2 regions of the Shewanella sp. 125m-7 genome follow, and region 2 is predicted to be linked to the other one. Evidence: riboswitches for the same ligand, from Rfam matches in the RefSeq annotation. Region 2 holds a riboswitch; the other holds the start of a gene.

Region 1 (10,668 bases), on a different contig from region 2:
CGTTAACATATTAACCTCCGGCCACAACTGAAAAGAGCTCAAGCTTGTCATCTGTCTTGCAAGGCGTTGTTTGCCAGTTATCACGCGGCGCTAACTCACGGTTAACTGCTGCGGCAATCGCCTTTATATCAACACCTCTTGTCACGCAATACGCTTCAATCACACACTGCAGTGTCGAGTGAGCATAGATCTCTTTAACTTCATCATTGATGTAGATAGAAATGCGTTTTGTCGTGGCTATTTCTAAGTCATTATCTTGCTGCATAATTTGTCTCCACAAGCTTAACGCTTGCGTTTATTTTTTTAACGGGCAGTGCCGTGTTAGTTAACAGATAATCATTAACAGGGTTGCATACTGGGCAGTGTTTATTGCGTGCAAGCCTGATCTCTCGCCAACTAAAGAGCTTGCCGTCAAAGCGAAAAAGTTTACCCACTGAGTTTCTGTCACCTAATAACTGCTGCAAAGCCATTAAGGCTTGCATCGAGGCTATAGTGCCAACCATTGGACCTAGCACCCCGACCGTTTGACAGCTCTGGTTAACCTGCATATCGGCAGGAAACAAACAATGATAACAACCGCAAAGAGGCTCTGATGACTGATCCACACACAGTAATTGCCCTTGAAAATGAGCAGCAGAGCCCGACACTAACGGCCATCGATTAGCAATGGCGAATTGATTAACCAAGTGGCGGGTTTCAAAGTTGTCACTGCAATCGAGTAGCAGATCATATTCAGCCTGATTAACAGCTAACAACTGCTGAATATTGCCTGTGGTCAAATACGCTGGCACTGCATATAACTGAGATTGTGTATAGGCCAAGCCCAGCTTTTCCTGAGCAACCAGCGCTTTATTTCGACCCAGTTCAACATCTGTAAATAACAGCTGCCGTGGCAGGTTTGACACCTCGATGTCATCACCGTCCACCAGCGTAATTTTGCCTACGCCAGCTGCTGCCAGATATTGGGCAACCAAGTTACCTAACCCACCAACACCAATCACAGCCACATGGCTTTTAGCCAGCAAAATTTGCCCTTGCTCACCCACTTCGGGCAGCAACACTTGGCGCGAATAACGTAGAAAATCGCTATCACTGAGTGCCATGTTTACGCCTCCTCAAGCCATGCTTGCGCTAACATTTTATATGCTGCAGTAGGATCGCCTGCCTCAGTTAATGCTCGCACCACAGCAATATCATCCACGCCCGTCGCTTTCACACTTGCAAGGCGCGCAGCATCAATACCACCAATGGCAACAATAGGCAGTTCCCCTTTCATCAGCGAGACATAGCGTGTGAGTTTTGCGACCCCTTGAGGAGCCGACGGCATGACTTTAGTGGTTGTCGGGAATATATGACCAAAAGCGATATACGACGGCTTAATTTGATCAGCGAGTAATATTTCAAAGTAACTATGGCTCGACAGCCCCAGCGCGATATCAACCTCGCTTAACTGCGCCAAGTTGCTCTCAATCAAGTCTTCTTGACCAAGATGCACGCCATAAGCTTGATGTTTTATCGCAAGTTGCCAGTAGTCGTTAATAAACACCTGCGCTTGATAATCACGACCTAGCGCTATCGCTTGAATGATCTGCTGCTCTAATGCTGGGTCTTGTGGGTCTTTTACCCGCAGCTGTATGGTTTTAGCGCCAGCTTTTAAGAGTCTCTCAAGTAGTTCAACATCAGCAACAACTGGGTAAACCCCAAGAGCTTGCTCAATCTTTTTAAATCCTGTTTCTATTAAATCGGCTCGAACGTCACTAAAAGAGCTTGCTGCTAAAGAGCTCGCGGTTAATACTCTGGGCTGCAGATCATCAGCTGTCACTTGCTTGATATAAGGGAATAAGCGCAAATCCTTCGGCCAAGCAGTTCTGCCTAAGCAACCGGGTCCACCACCTGGTTGATAACTGCCCCTAAGGCCTGCATTGACATAGGCTTTGGCTACAACAACCGCATCATTGAGCACAAAACCGTGAGCCATAACAGCCGCAATCGCCGAAGATAACGTGCAGCCTGTGCCGTGATTATTATGACTCGCAACCCTTTGGCTCGATAGCCAAAAGCTTTGCTGCTGATGTATAGCCGATATGCCATCGACATCGCGGCACACCAGTAAATCATTAGCTTGATGCTGACACCAGCTTGGGCCTTTATCGCCGCCTTTAGCCAACACCGATGTAGCGAGTTTTTCAGCCAGTTTTTTGGCCGCGGCCACACAGGTATCAACGCCATGCAACGGCTCGCCCGCTAACACTTCAAGCTCGCTAACATTGGGGGTGATTAAGGTCAGTAACCCTTTAAACGGCGTAAAATCTAAACCTTGACCATTGGCCAATGAATCACCGCAGGTTGCTACCATGACAGGGTCGAGGATCACGGGCACCTTGTTGCTGGTGTTAAGCCATAATGCTTGCTGATCGAACAACCATTTCGCTAATACCTCTATTTGAGACTGCTCTGCCAGCAAGCCTATTTTAATGGCTGCTGGCGGCAAGTCTGCCGCTAAAGTATTTAGCTGAGACAGCAACATGTGCTTCGATACTGACTCAACCAGTGACACGCTTACAGAGTTTTGCGCTGTTAATGCAGAAATCACACTACAGGCATGGGTGTCTAGATCTGACATTGTGGCCAGGTCGGCTTGTATACCTGCACCGCCGCCACTATCAGAGCCCGCTATCGTCCACACTATTGGACGAGTCATGGGCAATGTTTGTGCCTTTGCCATGATTAATCCTCTAATACTGGATAACGTTGCTTATCAGCGGCTTCATGGTATAGCTCTGCGCCTTTGGCTTTAAACTCAGCGGACATTTGCGCCATGCCTTGTTCACGCTGAGCGGCTATGTCTTTTGCTGGCTCACTATCGTAGGCTCGGTACTGTGCAGCAGACTTTATTTCGATACTTTTGGCTTGCTCCTCACGCTCTTGAGCGGCAGCGTAGTCACGCACCTCTTGAGTGATCTTCATTGAGCAGAATTTAGGACCACACATAGAGCAAAAGTGGGCGACTTTGGCAGACTCTTGTGGCAAAGACTCATCGTGATAAGCACGGGCGGTGTCTGGATCAAGGCCTAGGTTATATTGATCCTCCCAGCGAAATTCAAAACGCGCCTTAGAGAGTGCATTATCGCGTATTTGCGCACTGGGGTGCCCTTTAGCAACGTCACCCGCATGAGCTGCAATCTTGTAGGCTATCAAACCTTGCTTAACATCTTTTTTGTTCGGCAGACCCAAATGCTCTTTAGGCGTGACATAACACAACATGGCGCAGCCATACCAAGCAATCATGGCCGCACCAATGCCTGAGGTGAAATGATCGTAACCCGGTGCTATATCCGTTGTTTGTGGGCCTAACGTGTAAAATGGCGCTTCATCACACACCTCAAGCTGCTTATCCATGTTCTCCTTGATGAGATTCATTGGAATATGGCCAGGCCCTTCGATAATGGTCTGAACATCATATTGCCATGCAACTTTTACCAACTCACCTAAGGTTTCAAGCTCTGAAAATTGCGCTTCGTCGTTGGCATCAGCAATGGAGCCTGGGCGCATACCATCACCAAGAGACAGTGATACATCGTATGCGGCGCAGATCTCACAGATCTCTTTGAAATGTTCATAGAGGAAGTTTTCTTTATGGTGCGATAAACACCACTTAGCCATGATTGAGCCACCGCGAGAAACGATACCGGTTAACCGTTTGGCCGTCATTGGCACGTAACGCAGTAACACACCAGCATGAATAGTAAAGTAGTCAACCCCCTGCTCGGCCTGCTCAATCAAGGTATCACGGAAGGTTTCCCAGTTAAGGTCTTCTGCAACGCCATTCACTTTTTCTAGCGCTTGATAGATAGGCACGGTACCAATTGGCACGGGGGAGTTTCGAATAATCCATTCGCGGGTTTCATGAATATAACGCCCGGTAGACAAGTCCATCACAGTATCGGCACCCCAACGGGTCGACCATACTAGTTTTTCAACTTCTTCTTCAATCGACGATGTCACCGCTGAGTTACCAATATTGGCATTCACTTTGACTAAGAAATTACGGCCAATAATCATTGGCTCTGCTTCAGGATGGTTAATGTTGAGCGGGATGATGGCGCGGCCGCGAGCAATCTCTTGCCTTACAAACTCAGCGGTTATCGGCTCACCAATCACAGCCCCAAAGCTTTCGCCTTTGTCTTTTTGGATCAAGATAGGGTCTATCACCTCTGCCATTGCCATGTTTTCACGTATAGCAATGTATTCCATCTCAGGCGTGATAATGCCCTGACGAGCATAATGCAGTTGAGTGACTCGCTTACCTGTTTTAGCTCGGCGCGGCGGTAATAATGACTCAAATCGTAAATGATCTAATCCGTCATCGGCTAAACGTTGCTGGGTAAAGCCAGAGCTAACACTTGCAAGTTGCTCGGTATCACCACGCTCTTCAATCCAGTTATCACGAAATTTATCAAGCCCTTTGCGCACATCAATATTGGCATCAGGATCGGAGTAAGCACCGGCACAGTCATAAACCTTTAACGGTGGATTCGCTTCAAAAACAGGATTAGTTTCATTGCCACCAATCAGGGTATCTGCTTGGTGGATTTGACGCATACCCACTTTTAGATCGGCTCGACTGCCTTGTAGGTAAATTTTCTCAGAATTGGGGTGTTGCAGCGGCTTTAAATTATCAATAAATTGTTGAGCTTGAGCTCGGGTTTCGCGACGATTTGACATTAGCAAACTCACTTTTAGAAAGAAATGAAGTTGCTTGCCAGGAGAAAATGAGAATGTGAAAAGTTGAACGTATAACTCGGCAATAAACGCCAGTTACACGTAACCTTCGAAATACTGCTTGAGCGTGTATTTAAACACCACTTTCTGCAGTTATTTCGCTTGTTTCCTTCGCAGGTTCTAGCCTGATCAGGTTCAACGGATCCCGAATTAACGGTCTCAGCCATATGGCACTCCGACAAGATGAGCTGGCAGTATAGTCTTATCCACTTGTTAGATACAAGTGCTAAAGCAGATATTCGCCTAGGATGATCATACAAAGAATTAGAATCGTAACCATTTGTAATATTTAGATTTAAATCAAAATCCATATTAAAACATAAAAGCAGATGAATTTTTATCAACTAAAAACTTAGCGGTTTTTACTCACCATGCGCTTTTCTAGCCGAGCAGATATTACATCATTAATGGCTTTTTTAATCTTGTCGCCACCACAATTAAAGGGGTAACCTAGGTTTTCTGCATGAGGGTTAATTTGCGTTGGTACTTTGACAATTCGGTAACAAGTATCCCCCTGCCTAACGATGCGGTTTGGGTCTAACCTGTGATCTGTGATGCTCACCTTGCTGTACGTTTCGACCTCTAGAAAAACTAACTCTTGCATGTCTGCATCCATCTCACTTAAGGAGCGTTTTCTCGTGTATTGATTAGCACTGTTTATAACGAGAGCATCGAGTTCATTGGCCCTTTGTTTTGCTAAATAAGACTGAGTAAATTGACTTGAACGATTTGCTTTTTGACCTAATTCCTTCCCTGATTTTTGAATTAGCTCTTGACTCATTTTCTGACTTGGACTGGAGACTGGCGGTGCCATTACGGCCGACTTAACTTGCTCGGTTGCCTGATTAGCGTTTTCAGGTACCAATTTGGGCTCTGGCTGCACAATGGCCGCAGTCGCTTTATTTTCTTGCTGATTTACCGTTTGTGCGACTTTCGCTTGACTATCAATGTGACTACCAACTTGCATTACTTGCTCAGAGGCATTTTTAGGTATTTGGTACAGATAGGATTGAATTTTAGGAGCCGCTACCTTTTTCGCTATCGGTATTACGCGAGTCCATAAATGATTAATCACAATGATAGCGATAAGGTGCAACAAGACTACGCTGGTGATGACAAGCAAGGTATTAAATCCAGTCTTGTGTCTATGGCCATTATTATTGTTAGCGACTTGGCTCATTTCACTTAATAAGTTTGCTTCAAGCTTTGAGTGACAATCGAGTGAGACAAAAGTGAGGCTCAGATCCGGCCCCTTTTTTTTGTCAGCCGTAAAGCTTATGTCCACTTCGACATTCTGCTCACGCATCGCCATCGATTTTCCTACTAATCTCAATTGCTTCATCCTAACTGTTTAGCTTGATTGAACATTCTTTCTATAGTGACAACAGCTTAGAGCAAAAATGATTTTATTGGTTCAACACTATTTCATGCTTGTAATTTAATCCTTCAGCCTTTTAAGTTACAGGTAAATCCTTTTCAATTAATTCTGCTTGGTTAAATATATGCAGCTGAGCTATTTGTTTATCTCAGGTTCAGGGCTAAGACCGATATTGAATCTAAAGTCTAGAGAGTTAAATCTGAGTACAAAGTTAAGCGTACACGTGTGCGCTTAAATTGTGGCTTTTCAAATCATAAATGTTACACTGACGCTAATTGTGGTCAAACCAGAAGTCTTTTATATGATGCCAGTAGAACAAGCGACAGCTTCAGACAATCAAGGCTCTAAGCCAAAAAATAAGCAGACAAATAAGCAAATAACCTCTGCTAGTTATTGTGCTAATGAAGAGCGTGCCAATAGCCTTAGCCACGGTATAGGCGTGCTTGCCGGGATCGTTGGACTGATTTTATGTCTGCTTAAAGGCTATGATCACTTAAGTATTATTCAGTTAACAGGCGTGGTCGTTTACTGCTGCAGTATTATTTTGCTCTTTTTGTGCTCAACGCTTTATCACAGCGCCACCTCACCGCTTTTAAAGCATAAGCTTAAGATTGCAGATCACTGCGCTATCTACCTGTTAATCGCCGGTACCTATACGCCGTTAATGCTCATCACGCTAAATGGCAGCGGCGCTAACTGGGTGTTAATAGCTATCTGGTCACTGGCTATTGGCGGTATTTTATTTAAAACCTTGTTTATTGGCCGCTTTAAAGCATTCAGTTTAATTTTATACCTAGTGATGGGCTGGCTGTGTGTGACTGTGATGCAAGAGTTAATCGCCAATATGTCTGCTCTAGGTTTTAACCTGTTGATAATCGGCGGACTCTTTTATAGCTTAGGCGTGATTTTTTATGTGGCCAAACGCATTCCTTTTAATCACGCTATCTGGCACTTATTTGTATTAGGTGGCGCGGTGTCTCACTTCTTATGTATCTATCTGACTGTTATTTAATTGCTTAAATTATTATCCAAATCGTACTAAATATATGATTTGTATCAATACGATAGATATTATCCTGTACAACAAACTTATATAATATAAGGCGCTTTATGCGCCTTTATTATTGCTGATTTCATTATGGCTTAGGCCTATTGCTCAATAGAGACTAATGGCAAAAATCAGTCAATTCGCTAATTAACACCTGCGCTTCATCATGCATGTCTGCTTGTTTAAAAAGCTCAATGATACACTCCAGTGTACACAAGCCCCCTTCAACCTGATTACGTCTGAGAGTAAACTGTGACTCAGGGGTATTGGTTAAGGAGTATGTATTAGCGGCTTTAAGATACGGGCTTTGGCGCAACATTTTACGCGCTTCTTGCCAGGTTGCATCTAAGATCACCAAGGTCTTAGGTAATGACGTTACATCATTTGTGCATAAGTCGCCGTAATGAGGATGACTGCCCCTTGGCTCTTCACTGATGTTAGACACTTTATTATTGCTATCTTGTACTTGGCCTTCATCAAGCTTAGCGGTTTTTAGTGGTCCACCTTGTAAGCCGTGCACTGGATCAGCCGGTGTAAATTCTGCTTGTGGAAATAGCAGTGCCGTCCCCGGCTCTGCTAACTTGTCCAATAACAAGCTTGATGGCGTTACTCGAGACCACATTACTCGCTGACAATGCTCAGGAAACCGTTTAAGTGCAATACTGCCTGTATTGGTTGGCCGACTGGCTTCTCGCTCGTGGGTTAGTAATATTACGTGCAATGGAGTGTCTCTACATTTAACAACGGCATGAGTATATCCCCAAACCCATTAAGGTTGCAGGTGACAGAACCGCTAATCCGCTATGAGCTGTAAAAAAGCGCCCCTCATAAGAGACGCGCTTATTTTTACTACTATGATTTTATTCTAAGCTAGTCAAGCGTTTACAAATATATTATCTATTTGTATTTCTTGACTTTTTTCAACGCCACCTGCTGTTTTAGCATAGAGAGGTGATCAGTAAATACCACACCATTAAGATGATCCATTTCGTGCTGTAAAACAATCGCTAAGAATTCATCGGTATCAATTTCAAACACCTTACCGTCACGATCCAACGCACTCACCTTAACCCCTTCATGGCGATTAACTTTGGCGCGGTAACCCGGGATCGATAAACAACCTTCTTCGCCTTGATATGCACCACGAGACTCAACAATCTCAGGGTTAATCAACACCATTGGCTGGTCACGTTCTTCAGATAAGTCGATGACCAAAATGGCATGTAGACTGCCTACCTGAGTTGCTGCTAGGCCGATACCATCTTCGGTGTCGTACATAGTCTCAATAAGATCATCAATAAAACCTTGTACAGACTCAATATCTGTTACAGGCACAGCTTTACGCTTAAGGCGTTTATCTGGGATCGTTAAAATGTCTAGCACAGCCATATCATTATCACACTAATGTTAACTAAAAAATTCCGCGCTATTATGACCGAATCAATCGCAAAGGCAACTCCTGCGCTAATTTAAGTCTATTTATGCTGTAAAGCCCGCCACATGCGATTAATGACGCCCCCTTCAGCGCTATTTCAACCTAAGTCACTGAACCTACCAGGCGTTAATTTGCACAATAAACTCCACTTTTATGTCACATGTGATAGCATAATTTAAAATGTATAAAATATACGGAATTATAATATGACTCAAGCAGGACGCACTGCGCTGCCCCCTACATTCTTCGTCGCCAATACCATGGAGATCTTTGAACGCTTAGCCTGGTATGGTTTTTTCGCCCTCTCTTCTCTTTATATGACTTCACCACAAAACCAAGGTGGCTTAGGCTTTTCCGATCAAGAACGTGGTTTATTGCAAGGCATGATCCCGTTTTTCCTTTATCTATTCCCTGTATTAACTGGTGCGCTTGCCGACCGTTATGGTTACCGGAAAATGTTTCTCATCGCCTACGCGATTATGTGCCCAAGCTATTACCTGCTCGGCCAAGTCGATACCTTTATGGGATTTTTTGTTGCTTTTATGGGAGTCGCTGTCGGTGCAGCCTGCTTTAAACCCGTAGTGACTGGGACCGTAGCACGTACCACTGATGACACTAACCGTGGCTTAGGCTTCGGGATCTTCTATATGATGGTTAATATCGGCGGTTTCTTAGGCCCATTTATCGCAGGTTACGTCAGAGCGATTAGTTGGGACTGGGTGTTCATCATGTCGTCTTTCTGGATTGCGGTTAACTTTATTCCTGCTTTCTTTTTCTATAAAGAGCCGACAGATCAAAATCAACAAAAAGGTAAACCACTAACAGCCGTATTCCAAGATATTCAAGAAGTTCTTGGTAACGCTCGCTTTGCAATTTTGTTCTTTGGTACCTTAATCATCTTAATGTCTTACGGCGCGAAGTGGATCACCGGTGAAACAACACTAATCATTTATGCAGCTTGGTTTACAGGACATATCGTCTGGGACAAACTCGCCTCAGCTAAAGCAAAAGCACCTTGGTACGCACAAAAGATTAGCCTAGGTAACAAACCTTTTGTGATTTACCTACTTATTCTATCCGGCATGTGGATGGTATATCAGCAGATTTTTATTACTCTGCCCATCTATATTCGAGACTTTGTCGATACATCAGATCTTGTATTAATGCTCGCGGGTTACCCTGACTTACAGCAGTTTTTTGCTCCTGTTGATATCAGCTTACTACAAGCAGAATTAATTCGTTTAAGTAGCGAAATGGCTAGCGGTACGCTCAATGCAAAACAAGCCTATTTTGAATTGGTACATACTAAAGTAATGGTGCCTAGTGCAGAGATAAGCCAAGCCTTTGCCGCAATAGCACAAACACCAGCGCTAGCAGCTCAGTATGCACAAACCTGGGCGAGTGAATACCGTCAAATTAACCCTGAGTATCTTATTGGACTTAACTTCTTATCAATTGTGCTGATGCAGTTAATGATCAGCCGGTTTGTGGAGCGATTCCAAGCACTACCCGTTCTAGTTGGCGGAACCATTATTCTTGCCATCGGTACTGCGATTGGTGGTATTGCACATGGCACAATTATGGGCGGCGCGATGGTTTTGACCTCAATTCTAGTCTTTTCAATTGGCGAAATGGTCGCGTCACCGAAAAGCCAAGAGTATGTGGCAAGCTTTGCTCCACATGACAAAAAAGCCATGTTCATGGGTTACTACTTTGTCTCTTCAGCGATAGGCTTCTTGCTCGCAGGGCCGCTATCTGGCTATCTATACTCTGAAGTCGCCAAAGGCGCCGGACGCCCTGACTTAATGTGGTACATCATAGGTGCATTAGGTTTACTTACGGCGCTAGGTCTGGTGCTATTTCACAAGTTTGGCACCACACCAGTAGCTGAAAATGAAACAGCAACGCCAATTGCTCAAGCGACTTAGGCGGCTCAGTCCAGTTAAGCAACTTACATTATCTGTCGGCAATAACTTCCGATAAGTAAACTTCAAACAAGCGGCTTGCAAACAAAAAGCCCATGTT
Region 2 (10,668 bases):
GAGAGAATAGAGAAAGGAAATCGTTCTGGATAGGCTCGCGATAGTTAACAGCTGGCAATTAACTCGTGATATTGCTCTGCACAATTTAAGTAGTCTTCAACCACGCTTGATGTACCGCTTACTTGTAAACTAACCATACAGCCATCTTTAACGAGATGATCGAACGCCATTTGTAACGCCCAGCACACAGCAAATACCCAGTAAAGGTCCACCGCAGAGACGACCGCATCTTTTGCATAGTTATTTAGATTTGGATGTCCAAGTAAGTAATTGCTAATCAGCCAATGCCGCTGCTGAGACGACAGAGAGTGACTTGCAATCACTGCCGCGAGATCACATAAAGGATGAGAGCGACAAGCGTATTCAAAGTCGATACATTTAAGCTTATCGTCGACGACTAAGATATTGTTGGGATTAAGATCTCGATGACTAAATTGCAGGTTCAATAAGCAGCCTGCTAAACGATGCAGCATCTCGTCCACCCCCTCAGACTTAGCAATGAGTTGATGATAAATATGTTGCCAACGCTTTAGTAAAGCAACATCAGCTCTACCCTGTTCTGCTGTTTTGTTAGCTGTATTGAGGCCGCTAGCTAAACTCATCTGCGAACGATTCAACTGCTGATGCATTTCAGTTAAGCGCTTAAGATATTGTTGCCACTGATTATCTATACTCATGACATTCGTTGGCGGCGGTAATTGTGTTAAGCCGTTTAATAATTCAAGCAGTTTCTTCTCGGCTTCAGGCCAGAGATTGTGGGTAGTTGTAATGGGTTGAGAGCCGTTTGCGCTAATAAGGTCATTCCAGCAGTGTTGCTCATTTTGTGAAAAAAACTCACTCAAATAGAAGCTATTATCAGGGCTAACATAGACCATACTGGGTGCTAGATTGCCCTGGTTTGCCAGTTGCCAATTTGCCACTTCATCGTCTCGATTACAGATCTGCGAACTTGCCCAGCTATTGAGTCTTAACACCCATTCTGCTTCACCCGCTTTACTTGGGTGTAAACCGCGAATGTAGTAATTTTGATTGCTTAAACCTTGGGTTAAAGGCGCTATCAGGCTGACTTTTGTCAGCCCTGATTGCTCAAGATAAGAGGCTAAACTCTGCACTAAAGTTTGAGGAGCAACGTCAGATTTAATATCGGCTTCAATCTCAGCCTTAGCCTCAGCTTTAGGCTCAGATTTAGGCTCGGTCATCGACTCAATTTTAGCGTGAGACATTTACGCTGCACCAACCGTTAAGTCTATATTTGTCGTGGTTTGCTGGCTTTTCATTTTACTGCGCCACATGTAATAACCAAACACCACCATGCCTAGATACAGTATAAATAAACCGGCAGTCAACATCAGGCCTTTACTGACGTACAGATAAATAGAAACCGCATCAATGATAAACCAATAAATCCAATTTTCGAGCACCTTCTTGGCGACTAAATACGTTGTCATGACCGCAAAACAGGTCGTTGCTGCATCTAAGTAAGGAAAAGCGGCTTGAGTTTGAGTCGCCATGAAATGACCAATCGCCAGTGCAATTAATGTTGTGATGCCGATAAGCTTGAGATGGGTTGAAAGTCGCCACGACACAATATTTACTCCATCATGCTTGTTACCTCCTCGAGTCCACATCCAATAACCATAAACCGCCATGGCCATGTAGTAGATATTGAGCACCGACTCCATCAACAAGGAGACTTTCCAAAACAGCACCGTATAAATCGCTGTGCTGATAAACGCAGCAGCCCAACACCAAATGCTGCCTTTCATGGCAAATATAAGATAAGCCAAAGCCAGTAATACCGCTACCGCCTCCCAAGCCGTTAAGGCTTCTGCTTCACTAAAAGCGGCAGTAAAATTATTGACTAACACTAGCCAAAAGTCAGACATATACAGGGCCTTATATTTAGTACAAAAAGCGCTTGCCCTAAATCGTTATCATAGAAAGTTAATGTAAAATGGTCACAAAATAGCAGAGGCAACTCTGTGACTCTGCTATCAGGTTAAATTATTCGCTGTGACTTAAATTTAGCTCACCACCAATAAACTTACACACGAAAACGGCTTTGCCCCATTTCTCGTGGGCGGCCTGCATTTCGATAGCAAGCATCGACATAACGTCGCTATATTCACCAACCACCTGCGTGGCCATAGCATTGGTGACTCGCTGGATGTTGTCGTACGAATCAACCCGGGCGATAAACCACTTAATCGGATCTAAGTAGTTATCTTGTAGTGGGTAGCAACTGATCTCTGCTGTTAATTTCATATTTTGACCTCTGCCGTTACTTTAACGGCACAATAATAGTGTTAATTTGATTAATTAAGGTAATACTGTTTAATTACAAAAACTTAACGTTAAGTGTGACCCCTATTTGGCGTGGATCACCATAGCGTATATATTGCTTATCTTCCCAGTCTAAATCAGGCTCATTACCAAAGTAGAAGCCACGAACGCCGTATTTTTCATCAAATAGGTTACGTCCCCACAGGTAAACAGACCAGATATCGGCCTCATAACCCACTTTTGTGTTTACCGTTTGGTAAGCATCTGATTTAGATTCATTGCTGTCTGAATAGTAGAAATCACTCTTACCGCTGGTATTGAGGTTTGCAAACCAGCCATTGTCGCTACGATAGGTGGCACCAATACTAAAAGTATAGTTGGGCGAATGCGCAAGCTCTCGGCCTGAAAGATCGACTAAGGCGCCATACTTATCTTCATATTGATAATCACCATAAGCGGTTTCTAACCAGCCAAGGCTACCGTATAGATTCAAGTTATCTGTGGCATACCAATTACCCTCTAGCTCGGCACCGTAATTATGCGAGCTACCAGCGTTTTCGGTAAATAGAATGAAGTTGCCCTCTTCTCCCGGAACCGTTGACTGCTGCGATGCTGCCACTTGCTGATCTTGTCTATCCATATAAAAAACGGCAAGATTAGTGGTCGCTTGTCCGTCTAACCAGCTCGACTTTAAGCCGATTTCATAGTTATAAAGAATCTCGGTGTCGTACTCTTTCTTATCTGCAAGTTCCACAGGAAGCGACATATTAAAGCCACCTGCTTTATAACCACGTGCCACACGAATATATGACTCATGGTTCTCGCTTAACGCTTTACTTAACGCGATATGACCGCCCCACATGGTTTCACTTGGTCCAAAATGGTCACCAGCAGAATCGCTATAATCGCTATCTCGACGTTCAACACGCAAGCCTACAGAGAGCGCATAACTGGCACCTAAATCTGAATCCAGCTGGCCAAATACGGCATAGTTTTGTGCTTCATACTCGGCGGATAACTGATTATAACTATCAAGGGTGTCGTTATCTTCCTGTAAGTCCATGGCGTAAACACCGATCAGCCAATCTGTACTGTCAGCGAGAATGCGCCCTGACTCAGTAGAGGATAATCTAAATTCCTGGGTCAACGTTTTTCGCTCACCTTTTTTGTCCCAGTTATATTCGTACTCACATGGGATACCACCGCAATCACGGCCAGCCCAATAATCAGGGTTTGCCCAGTCACCATCGTAATTGTGACGAGTATCAGATTGCGCTAACGAGGTCAATGATGTCAGCACAACGTTCTCAGAACCTGTGTAAATAAACTTAACAGATGAACCTGTCGTACGCTGCTTATCAACGCCGGGAGCGTCGGTTAGGGTATCGAAGCCATTATTGTCAAGCGTCCAGGCATCATAGCCATTATCATAGTTGGCATGTAACAAGGTTAAATCTATTTCTAGATCTTCCGTTGCGTACCAGCGCAATTTAGCGCGACCTGTAAATTCATCACGATTATTGGTATCACTGCGACCAAGATAGAGGTTATCTCGATAACCGTCTTGTTGATGCTGCTGTAGTGAGACACGGTAAAGTAAATTACCTGAATCGGTTAGCGGGCCAGAGCTAAAACCACTAAAGGTTTGCAGGTTATCGTCACCTAATGAGACTTCAGCTCCGTGCTCAAAAACGTCTGTCGGATCATTACTCTTAAGGTAGATCAGACCCGCCAAGGCATTCGCGCCATAGCGGGTACCTTGTGGACCACGAAGCACTTCGACTTGTTGTAGGTCATACATGCTTGAGACCATGCCCAAACCTGATAGATCGATATCGTCTACGACAAAGCCCACCGAAGAGTTGGGTGCACCCTGATACTCTTCTTGTTCACCGACACCACGAATTTGGAAGTATTTAGGGCGAGAGCTACCACCAGACCAGTTAAAGTTAGCGATAGTATTTAGGATATCTTCAAAATGCTGCGCCCCTTCATCTTCAATTTGTTGCTGATCGATAACGGTGACACTTGATGGCATTTTTTCTAATGGTGAACCACGAAAATCAGATGTCACTACCATGACTTCGATATCATCATTAGCCGTTACAGTATCGTTGTTTGCAAAAGTATTAGAAGACGAGATTGCAGCAATAACCGCAAGGGCTATTGGCGAATAAGATTTAAGACTTAACATAGGACCTCAAAGTAAAATTTTGAGATCCGGCATCAGTAAAGAAGCGATCGGAAAATGAATTGTGGCCCATTCCTACGCCGGTATTAGCCGGATCAGGTTCAAAGGGTTCGTTTTGCAACATCTCAGTCAAAACCTGTAAATCCAACTTTCGATTTATAGACTTTAACACCCCTTGGCGAGCGCGATTATACATGAAATTTACAAATTGATGACAGACTTCTTAAAAAACCAGCTTCTTTATGCATAAAAAAACGTCAGTTTAGCTGACGTTTTTTAACTATTTAGGATTTCAGAGCTTGAAATTAAGCAAAGCTCCGCTTAATTAATTTGAAAAAGCTTTTCTAACATAGAGTTCAAATCGTGTTGCATTAGCATTAGGGGCAACTGCGCTCACCTGCAGATGCTGCTTACCATGTAACTTAACCGCTTTCCAACTGACGCCTTCATCATCGATTGTCATGCCATTGACATCAAACCAAGTGAACTTATATTGCAGCCTGAGATCGGTTGATACCTGACTGACGAGAGTGCCTGTCCCACGCAAAAAACCACCCTCTGGAAGAGTCATGATATTGCTTACTTGAACCTCTTTACCGAAGCTATTGCTATCGATTCGCACTTCCCCATTTGAGCCAGCCATTACACCGGCAGTATGTGGAGCACATGCCGTGATGACAAATGCAGTAAACAGTCCTAATAAAACCTTTCTCATATTTATCCCCTTCTTCGCGGCAACGTCTATTGTGTTTATACAATCTATCGTCAAATTAATCGACCAAAAAATGTGCTCTCGCGGTCGCGATCAAATGTTTACGATTAGTTTGCCAACAATTAATGCTGACATTGGCGACTCGGCGGCCTTGCCGTGTGATTTTACACTCGGCGAAACTGTCTTTATGGTAACCCGCCCTTAGGTAATCAATTGAAAAGTCGACGACCTTTGGCACTTTTGTGGTTTGCATAAACACCATCAATTGCACAATCGCCGACATTTCCATAAACCCCGCGATCACACCGCCATGTAACGCAGGCAAAATTGGATTACCTATGTTGTCATCTTTAGCCGGTAATTTGAAAACCAGTTCATCACCAAATCGCTCTACCGCCATGCCAATAAACTTTGCATAAGGTACGTGCTCTAAAAGATGGCCAAAGTCATTAAGCTCAGTGGCTTTTTTTATTATGCTCTTGACGTCTAACTTTGTCGTGTCAGGCAACAACTCAACTGATAGCTGCGATTCATCATGCATATTCATCGCCTCCCATTAAAGCCTGCCTAAACTCTTCCCCGACCATCTCAGGGCTAATACGCATAAATGAGCCTACGGCGTGAGCAATAGGATCATCAATTGAATCTTGATAGGCAATAGCACGTGTAAAGGCAACGCTAGATGACAACTTATAACACTGGGCAAACCCATAAACTGGCTTATGGGGCTGTGCTGGCTTCATATAATCTACGCGTAAATCTAGCGTTGGCGAGATCTCAAGTAAACGATGTTTATCAAAAATTGAACACACAACCGCACAGCCACTGGCGGTATCCATTAATGTTGTGATCACTCCACCATGAATAACCCCTGTGTCGGGGTAGCCAACGAGTTGTTGATCATAAGGAAGCTCGATCAGAACATGCTTTCCGCTACCTTCTAGCACCTTCAATTTAAGCTTACGGCATTGCGTTAACTGCTCGACAAATCGACTTGCCATCCCAGTTAATGAGTTGTCCTCATTGCCTGAACTCATTCACTCAAGCTCAACATTGGCCCGAGTGGGCATCCACCCAATAAATGCATATGAATGTGGAAAACTTCTTGGCCACCGTGTTGGTTACAATTCATGATAAGACGATAACCATCTTCTGCAATACCGGCCTCTTCAGCGAGCTTTGCCGCCACCGACATCATACGGCCCAAGGCTTTCTCGTCAGAGGCCTTAATCTCGTTTGCAGTTGGGATCAGGTGATTAGGGATGATTAACACGTGTGTCGGTGCTTTGGGTGTGATATCTCTAAATGCAGTAACAAGATCATCTTGGTATAAAATATCTGCTGGAATTTCACGTCGAATAATTTTGCTAAATATGGTTTCTTCGGCCATTTTTCTGCCCTCAAAAGGAAATAACTAGCCATAGTATACTCGAAAAAATAGACAAGGCGATGGACGATTAGCGATGTAAATCATTCAAGTATGTAAGCCTCACCGTACACTCTTTAAACATGTGTATATACATGGTGGTTGACTTTAAATAAATAACCACTTCTAATGAGACAAATATTTTCGAGAATATAACAATGCTTACTGAAAAAGAAACTGCACTGCTTGACGCTGCAAGTGCGTTAGTTAAAGAAAAAGGCATGATTGCTTTAAATATGTCTGACGTACATAAAAAAGCGGGTTACTCGCGTGCAGCCCAATACCAGTCATTCAGCGATAAAAATGCTCTTCTTGCAGCCCTCAGCATGCGCGAACTCGTCAATAATACTCTGGCGATCGAAGAAAAACGTTTTGATGAGTTAACAGGTGATTTCACTGTTGTTCTCAGACCTGTGGTATATAGCTACTTAAAGCTATCTGACAGGTTAATGATTGATTCAGCCTTTCGCCTGATGCTGACTCAAGTTCGATTATTGCCAGACGATGAAAGCTTAAGTTTCTTAAAGAGTGGATTTGAGTTCTTAAATAAAGAACGTGAAATGACTAAGTCTTAGATTCTCTGGGTAACCTGCATCACTGCTTACACTATTAAAAAGAGTCAGTAACGCCGACTCTTTATCTAGCAACAGTTCATATCACAGCCCTAACTATGAGCTTGACAACATAATCTTGTCAGCGCTTTATAGCGCTAGTTAACTTACTTTTTAATGCTAGATACTGGGCTTATATTTGGCACTAATACCTGACATTTCACCTTCAAGAAAACTTGATAACAATCGGAACAAACATAACGTCCCGATAACGTATTCTTAGTCTCGAACTGATTACAGAAAGTACATAAACCAAAATGAGCCACTTTCTTTTGTTCAAGCGATATCTTTGGCTTTCTCGCTGCTGGCTTCACTTGCACATCAGCTGACAAGTCAGCAATACTCAGACTTAAACCGATTGCTAACACCTTGAACAGATAAATGGATAAGGCGATGACAGCACTGGCGAACATCATCATAACACTGAGCTCTGATGCATTGGATTTAATAACAAACAGTAAACCTGAGACACACATCACTGTGGCTAGAAACGTTAGTGCTTTATTAATTAATGGTAGCTGAGCCTTAAATTCAAGGTGGTTAAACATGTTAACCCAGCTCTTTAATCAGATAGACTACACCGTCTTTCTGGTAAACATTTTTAACTTCATTACCTTCCCCCAACACCACCACTTTATGACCAGTATCGGTAACCGCATTCCCTGCGGCGTCCAATACAATGGCGACACCAAGGGCAGTGATTAGAGGAGAGCGATAGGCATGATAATGTCGGTGCTTCTTTGGCACAACAATCACTTTCGTACGGCTATATGGCTGGTTAACTTTCTGACATTTTATCCCACCAGCACGCTCACAACCCACTGTTGCAGCATTGACCGAAAATGCCCCCAGGGACAAAATAGTTAATGCAGAAGTGAGCAACGCACTCGGTATCAATTTCATAATCAGCTCTCTTTTTCAAGTCTATCTAATTTGAGGTGATCATAAAGCAAAAATAGACACATGTATACACCGACCCGTACACCCTGCACTACCTTGGTGGCTACGTCCACAAAAAAGGCGCAATACAATGCGCCTTTAATATTCAAAATTTAATCTGCTACCCCATCACTATCTAGGTTAGCCCTGATTTAATCGAGCTTGAACTCGCTCAACAGGGTGAGCTTCTAACCAATACTTTTTCAGCACCGGATTTTGTAACCCAAGCTGACTATCGGCTAAATTCCATGCACCTTTCCAGATCCCATCGGCAATCATATGCACAACGGCACTTTCAATGGCTTGTGCTACACACAAACTCACAGGTTCATTAGAGGTATAACCTATTTCAGACTCGAGTAACTCTTGAGCATCAATAAACTTAAACACACCTGCAGTCAGCTCTTTAGACAATACCGACTTTGTGGTTGTTACGCTACTCAGTAGGCGCCCAGTACGGATATCTACCGCTCTTAAGTTTACTGTAATGCTATCAACACGAAATTGAGTTGAAGCACCTATGCCTAAATAACGCGCCCCCGCTCCACCGGTACGAATATTAGTATCGTAAGCAACAATGCCGCCTTCCATCAAAATCTGCGCAGAATTTAGTTGAGTCAAACTTGCTGCGTCGCCTTTAAGGCCCGCACGAACGATTTTTCGCTCAGTTAACAAGTTTTGTAACCCTTCTCGCTCAACTGGAATAAACCAGCTAGAGTCATTAAGCGCCTGAGCTAAAAATGCAGTGCCACTTTGCGGTACTGCTGTTGAGAAATTACTTGATGGGATCGGCTTGTATTGCCCTGTTTGATCTCTAAAATCATACACAGCAGCAACCATGCTTCCTTGGGGGGCAGGCAAGCCAACAAGGTCGTAATAAGTACCGCCTTTTGGCATTAAGCTAGACGATGGTGTTATCTGCTCAAGTTCTGATGTCGTTGAGCAGGCGCTGACAAGCCATAAAACCAGCAATGGCAATATTTTTTTCATGACTAGCCCGCTCCAGTACTATTATCAACAATGCCACCGACCTCAATAATTGTGGTTTCTCCCGTAACAATATCGGTAATATGAACCACTAAGGCACCATCTTGGTTAACGACTTGGATCTCGAAGTCATCAGTTTTTAAGTACCCTTCACCACCGTTTGCCGCATCATTAAACAGTTGACTCATCAGACGAGATTCTAGTGAACTTGCCAAACGGTCAAGCGCTGAAGGAGGCACGTAACTTGAGCCACCTGTGTGTTTGTTTTGTGCTGAAGCGTTTGACAGTAAATAGGAACCGTTTAAGTAACTGCCACCAAAATTGGGATTTACCGGTGTATAGGTTAGCTGTGTAGCCTGAACAGACCCCACCAGTAAAGCCAGTGATGCCCCACTTGCTATTTTTAAAATTATTGTCATGGACATTCCTTGTTAAAACTCATCCGATGCTAAATCAGGATCCAAAAACTGACTCCAGCCAGCTTGCTTTCGATTTTGTTTCAATTTTTGATTAACATATTTTGCCGCCCCTAAAGCTTGCTCATCAATATTGCGACTCGCAGGCGATACAACGGTGATATAAATAGGTTTGCGGTTATGTAATATACTTATTTTACTACCACTCCTTGCTGTCGCTTGCTCAACAATGGTCAAACCAGAGTGTTCAGCCATCCCTCCTATATCTCGATAAGCAGCAACAAACTCACGATAAAAACGATGACCAAAACGCGTCATCGCACGATTTAGAATAAGACCATCGATAAGGTCGGTTTCTATCTTCGGAGGTTGATCGCTGGTATTTTTAGCTAAAGGCGTTTGCTGCTTATCTAATACTATCTCCTCTGCAGCCAAGCTTGGCTGAAAAAGTAACAAGCAGAACCATACTCGCCTCATTGTATCACTTCATGCATATGAGTCTGAGCCCAAGCTATCGCTTGACCACGACTCGATACACCTATCTTTCTAAAGGCTCGATAAAGATGCGTTTTGATTGTACTTTCACTGACAAAAAGTTTATTTGCGATATCAATATTGGTACTTCCACTGCGTAAAACCTGCAACACTTCACGCTCTCGAATAGTTAGGGTCTCAACATCATCGACCATGGCATCATTTTTGGCATTACCCTGTATAAAACTTTGAGGAATAACCACTTTACCTTTTACGATGTCAGCCATACCACTTCCAATCTTTTCTAGTGAAGCATCGGCATCAAATACCCCAGCTGTCACTGAAGGCTGGATTAGAAATTTGGCATCGACTTGTTTAGGAAAATGCAAAAACACGACACGAGCGATATTGCTGCCTTTCTCGATGCGCTTTTGAATTTGATATGCGCTCTGAACATCTACACTTGCTAAGTCAATTAGAATAATGGTGATACGGCTTTCCAATAAATCGGCATTAAAATGTTCAGGAGACATCCGATGTAATTTAACGAGGAACTCTTGAGGCCATCTGGTATTAAGAAGATCTGCAAATAGATGCGAGCGGGTTACTAAAACCCAATGTGTCACTTT

The links. Region 2 has a riboswitch for thiamine pyrophosphate ahead of ACVBIL_RS09635 (TonB-dependent receptor). Riboswitches for the same ligand answer to the same signal wherever they lie in the genome.
Region 1: another riboswitch for thiamine pyrophosphate. It lies ahead of thiC (phosphomethylpyrimidine synthase ThiC); the one in region 2 lies ahead of ACVBIL_RS09635 (TonB-dependent receptor).

What each region holds. Positions count from the first base shown of each region.
Region 1 is NZ_JBRILQ010000024.1:33,728-44,395, forward strand. It holds gene ACVBIL_RS12300 (thiazole synthase) at 1-9, opposite strand, end outside; gene thiS (sulfur carrier protein ThiS) at 11-265, opposite strand; gene ACVBIL_RS12310 (HesA/MoeB/ThiF family protein) at 252-1,103, opposite strand; gene thiE (thiamine phosphate synthase) at 1,106-2,725, opposite strand; gene thiC (phosphomethylpyrimidine synthase ThiC) at 2,728-4,725, opposite strand; TPP riboswitch at 4,872-4,970, opposite strand; gene ACVBIL_RS12325 (hypothetical protein) at 5,135-6,115, opposite strand; gene trhA (PAQR family membrane homeostasis protein TrhA) at 6,462-7,172, shown strand; gene ACVBIL_RS12335 (DTW domain-containing protein) at 7,327-7,929, opposite strand; gene def (peptide deformylase) at 8,106-8,597, opposite strand; gene ACVBIL_RS12345 (MFS transporter) at 8,850-10,571, shown strand.
Region 2 is NZ_JBRILQ010000016.1:29,234-39,901, reverse strand. It holds gene ACVBIL_RS09650 (phosphotransferase) at 45-1,223, opposite strand; gene pnuC (nicotinamide riboside transporter PnuC) at 1,224-1,886, opposite strand; gene ACVBIL_RS09640 (YkoF family thiamine/hydroxymethylpyrimidine-binding protein) at 2,005-2,265, opposite strand; gene ACVBIL_RS09635 (TonB-dependent receptor) at 2,339-4,477, opposite strand; TPP riboswitch at 4,530-4,660, opposite strand; gene ACVBIL_RS09630 (YcfL family protein) at 4,800-5,189, opposite strand; gene ACVBIL_RS09625 (PaaI family thioesterase) at 5,245-5,727, opposite strand; gene ACVBIL_RS09620 (PaaI family thioesterase) at 5,720-6,223, opposite strand; gene hinT (purine nucleoside phosphoramidase) at 6,220-6,576, opposite strand; gene ACVBIL_RS09610 (helix-turn-helix domain-containing protein) at 6,771-7,187, shown strand; gene ACVBIL_RS09605 (hypothetical protein) at 7,331-7,771, opposite strand; gene ACVBIL_RS09600 (hypothetical protein) at 7,773-8,126, opposite strand; gene ACVBIL_RS09595 (CsgG/HfaB family protein) at 8,304-9,152, opposite strand; gene ACVBIL_RS09590 (curli assembly protein CsgF) at 9,155-9,568, opposite strand; gene ACVBIL_RS09585 (curli production assembly/transport protein CsgE) at 9,581-10,042, opposite strand; gene ACVBIL_RS09580 (LuxR C-terminal-related transcriptional regulator) at 10,039-10,668, opposite strand, start outside.